Regions from separate parts of the Streptococcus sp. ELY_125 genome, predicted to be linked through region 2. Evidence: riboswitches for the same ligand, from Rfam matches in the RefSeq annotation. Region 2 holds a riboswitch; the other holds the start of a gene.
The links. A riboswitch is a leader RNA that binds a small molecule or an ion and turns the genes downstream of it on or off. The one in region 2 is predicted to bind FMN.
Positions count from the first base shown of each region.

Region 1: another riboswitch for FMN. It lies ahead of AC4HAL_RS00800 (ECF transporter S component); the one in region 2 lies ahead of AC4HAL_RS09250 (ECF transporter S component).

Region 1 covers NZ_JBZFUM010000001.1:190,964-193,434, forward strand. Annotated here, with positions in the region: gene AC4HAL_RS00795 (creatininase family protein) at 1-313, opposite strand, end outside; gene AC4HAL_RS00800 (ECF transporter S component) at 306-914, opposite strand; FMN riboswitch at 1,281-1,395, opposite strand; gene AC4HAL_RS00805 (pseudouridine synthase) at 1,631-2,347, opposite strand; gene nagB (glucosamine-6-phosphate deaminase) at 2,396-2,471, opposite strand, start outside.
Region 2 covers NZ_JBZFUM010000024.1:26,156-28,626, reverse strand. Annotated here, with positions in the region: gene AC4HAL_RS09255 (phosphatase PAP2 family protein) at 460-1,110, opposite strand; gene AC4HAL_RS09250 (ECF transporter S component) at 1,132-1,701, opposite strand; FMN riboswitch at 1,801-1,938, opposite strand; gene AC4HAL_RS09245 (tRNA (cytidine(34)-2'-O)-methyltransferase) at 2,350-2,471, opposite strand, start outside.

The DNA.
Region 1 (2,471 bases), on a different contig from region 2:
GAGACTCTATGATTTCTTTCAGCATATGGTAGTAGGTCTCTGTCGAAAAAGTAAGGCTGCCGCAGAAATTGGCATGCTCAGTGCTCAAACCAATAGAAATATTGGGAAGGATCAAGAGCGGAAAATTCTCGTCAATCTGATTTACTTCCTGTAGAATTAAATTAGCCATTTTCTCAGCGATCAAATCATCCGTTCCCAGTGGGGCATGGTTGCCGTGCTGTTCAATTGCTCCAAGAGGAATCATAACAATTGTCTCTTCTTTATTAAGCACTTCCATATCAAGCCTTGTTAATTCACGATAGTATCTAGCCATTTTTATCTCCTCTATTTATCTTATAGATAAAGCGTTTGTATAAAAGGTAAGCAATTGCTCCGTTCAAGCTAACCTTAACTATGTTGAAAGGGACTGTCGCCAAAAGAATAAAGCTAGTCAAGTTAGAAATAGCTGGGTTAACAGAACCAAAAGACTTGGCTAAACTTTCCAAATCAATTCCTACAGCTTTGGCATACAAGGGCAGGCTAACAAAGAGATTGATGGCTGTAGCAGACAAGGTCTTGATCACAATCGTTGCCAAAAGAGCTAAAACTGCTGCTTTTAAAGTCTTACCCCTCTTTTTGAAAATCAAGCCCAGAGGATAGACAAAGAAGACAGCCGAAATTAAATTGGCGAACTCACCGATATACATACTATTGCTACCGACGGTAAAAAGTTTGATCAGGATCTTTAGAACCTCGATAATCAAACCTGATGTAGGGCCTAAAAGAAAGGTTGCAATGATCGTAGGAACATCTGAAAAGTCAACCTTGTAGAAGACCGGCATGAAGGGAACCGAAATTTCAAGAGACATCAGGACGCCTGCGATAGCTGCAAACATGGCCGTATAGGTGACATATTTTATTTTCGGATTTTTCATAAAATCCTCCTTTCTAGATGCGTCAACAATCATGGGAAAATTTTATGAGAAACCCTTTTTCATCCATCCAGTAAAAATACCATCATTCTACCTAGGGCAGTAATCGAAAGACTCTTTTGTCACTCAAAAATAGATGAAACTATCTCCAAAGAAACTGCCATTGCTTAATTTTCAAAGTATCGCTAGCACTGTTGAGGTTACCTTGAAAACTGCTTCACTGATGCGAACAACTAACATTGGAACTGCTTAGATTGAAATAGCTATATGGTGAAAAAAGCGCACTTCAAAATGAAATGCGAGGTTTTTTTGAGACTTAGCAAATAAACTCCTTTTAACTGTTTCCAAGTGCTAAGGAGGTCTTTCAGCTAAATTCTTCTCTCATCCAGACTATACTGTCGGTACTGGAATTACACCAGTTCATGCCTTATGGCTCGCGGACTATACCGCCGGTTAGGACTCTCACCTGACCCCGAAGAATTATTAACGCCGCCATTCTAACACAGGTGTATTAGTCTGTCAACTGATTTGAGAACGTAGGCTGGTTTTTTAAAGAATTTGAAAATTCCAAAATGAAGTTAGTTAGTTGAGGATATGCAAATTCCCCAGAGAGATATAATTGTCATCACCACAACAATAATTAGAAAGACTCTGAGATGCAAGACTGTGATACACCTGCTACCACGGTTTAATATCCAGCTACCTCCTCTCTCCCTCTTTTAATCCAAGTATCGTTTTAATAACTCTTTTTCAGCAACTGTTGGTTTCCGATAAGAACCCACAGGTAGATCTCCCAGCTCAAAAGGACCAAAGGAAATACGACTGAGATAGGTAACTTTAACACCATAGGCTAGGAACATTTTCTTGACCTGATGAAACTTACCTTCCGAAATGGTAATATAAGCTCTGCTGAGCTCTGATCCAGAACTGATAATCTGTAGCTTAGCTGGCTTACAAACCCTACCATCTAAAAAAGCAATGCCCTTGTCAAAAAAAGCAGGCGCATCAGAAGCAAGCGTATCGTTAACCTCCACATAATAGGTTTTGTCCACGTGGTGCTTGGGATGGAGCAGACGAAAACCTAAGGGACCATTGTTGGTGATAAGAACCAGCCCTTCCGTGTCGCGATCCAAGCGGCCAACGGGATAGAGGCCTTCCTTGCGGTCACCAGGGGCAATGAGATCAATGACCGTCTGGTGCTGGGTATCTTTTACCGCTGACACCACACCCCTGGGTTTATTGAGAATATAATAAGTGTCTGGAGAATGACTGAGCTGTTGACCTGACACTGTAATGGTCTGCAGGCTGGGATCGACATTGAGGCTGTCAAAACGCGCTAGCTGGCCATCCACACGCACCTGTAGACTGCGAATCAATTTCTTAACGTGATTTCTAGAGCCAAAACCCGCCTGACCTAATAGTTTATCTAATCGCATACATTCATTGTAACACAAAAGGAGCTTAGGCAGCTCCTTACTTTTGTCTCATAACTTACAGGCAGCTTCTTGATCCAAAATGACGGTAACATCCGGATGTTCCTGCAGAACGCTGGCTGGTAAG
Region 2 (2,471 bases):
TTAAAAAATTTTAGGCAAACGAAAATATTCTATTTTTTATCATAGTCAAGCTAGGCTGGAATCGGTTATACTTAAAGTTAATCTCATCGAACTAAGCAAGACTTTAAGAAAATCGAAAATCTGCTAAGGCTGAATTTTTTATGTCAAATCCTATGAGATAGATCCTCACTACCGCCTGAAAAAAGCAAGCTTTTAAATTTTTACAGCGCTAACTAGAATAAAAAAACGAAGCACTTCTGTCGCTGACTGCAGCCGCTATCAGCGGTCTGCTATAGGCAGCTTAGTAACTGAGAGTAAGCCTATCAGATCTGATACTCATCAATAGAAAGACTTATTATCCAGATTCTTAAAGAGTATAATAAGCAAAAACAGTCAAATCATCATGATTAGAGCTGCCTTTTGCTTTCAGATAAAAAAAGACAGGTGCAGGGATTAGAACTGCACCTATCTAAAATTTTATCATTTTTGTTTACTTTTAAAACGCCACTCGAAGCGCACTTCATCATAGAAGGGATATCCCAAACAAAGCACACCATAACCCAAAACAAAGCCAGCGATGACATCCGTAGGATAATGAACCCCCAGATAAATTCGCGATAAGCCAACCAAGAAGATGAGCAAGGCTAACAAGGCTTCTGCCAAGCGACGCTGGTTTAGGGATTGAATGCGCTGGTGGGCAATAATCAAAAGACTGCCCAAGATGAGGATAATCCCCATAGAATGACCGCTTGGGAAAGAATAACCATCAGCCACTACTAAATGTGACAGACTGGGACGCGGGCGTTGGTAGATATTCTTAAAAAGGGCAATACCTATACCCGCTAAAATCCCATTAAACAGAACCAAGCCAGCTTCTGCATACCACTTCTTCCAGATAAAAATGACTAGTGAAGCAAGAACGAGAAACCCCTGTACTGGCGTATCTCCTAAAACCGTTACCCAGCGAAAGAAAGCTGTTAGCGGGGCTGGTAGATGACCGCGGATAGCCGACTGCAGGCTGCGGTCAAACCCTTGCAGCAATCTGGGGTCAAACTTAACAATGTAACCTAAAACAACGAAAATCAGAGCTGCAAAACTAGCTCGAATAAAAAACTTTTGTCTGTTATGCATGATATTATTATAGCATAGCCTCTATAATTTTGCGATGACAGGTTTAATAGCTAGGTAAATCACAAAGAAACTGATGGAAAAAATCGCTCCCTGCAGGATATTAAAAGGGACCACCATACCAAAGAGATAGTTACCCAAGCCTAATGTCGCTCTAATATCAAAATGAGCAAATTTAGCATAAAGGGGAACAGCGTAGATGTAATTGAGCAAGACCATGGCTACCGTCAGAAGCAAGGTTCCAATAACTGAGGCACTTAAATAAGAAGAGAGAGTCTGCTGCTTTTTCCAAATTACAGATAGCGCTAATACAAAAAGGCACAAGGCAATATAATTCATAGGCAGTCCAACTAAGGTCCCGACGCCGCCATTATTTAAAATCAGCTTTAAGAGGGTACGCAGGGTTAAAACCATCAGCGCACTTTTACCATCAAATATGGCTAAAGCTAAGAGAACTGGCAGGATTGAAAAATCAAACTGCAAAAAATCAGCTCCCGGTATCAAGGGAAACTGCAGGTACATTAGGATGAATGAAACTGCAGATAAAACAGCAATGTAGACCAATCGACGGGTCCTATGACGACTTGTTGACATAAAAAATTCCTCCAATTTTTTCAAATTGAAGGAGGCGAAGTATTTCGATAGACAAAAGTTAGCCAGCCTAGATCGGCAGCCCTTTTTGTATAGCAAAAAACTTGTCTCCTCCCATCCAGACTATACTGTCGGTTGTGGAATTGCACCACATCAACCCTTAGAGGCTCGCGGACTCTTGCTTCCTAACAGAAAACAAACACCGCCGGTCGGGAATCACACCCTGCCCTGAAGACAAATTAAGTATATAAAAATTCCTGCTAGAGTGCAAGCCCTTAGTTTTACCAGTTATAATATAGAGCTTTATTCGATTTAATTTTTAAATCTGGCCATACTTTTTTATGAATATGCTACTGGCCAAATCGAGCTGTTCCGAATTTTAAAGTAGCTCCATCTCTTATCATCCTGCAATAACTATCTCAACAAAAAGGAGGCTGGGCAAAGGCACGTCCAGTATCCCTGAATAAACTCCTGGCACAGTGGTTGTCAGTGAAGTCTGGGACAAAAGTCCAGACTCAATCGGGAAATAAAGCTTGCAAAGCAAGTGTCAAAAACGATCTAGGAGAGACCGTTTCAGGTTACCACCTTAAAATTAGGGAGTAGTGAGAACCAAAATTTTCAATTTTGGGGCTGATCCCACTCTCTCTTTAGCTATTTTAGTTTATCTGTTTCATACCTATGAACTAATTCTAAGCCAGAAAAATGTTGTTGGCGAAGTGCCTCATAAACAATCATACAGACGGTGTTAGAAAGGTTGAGGCTGCGAACATGTT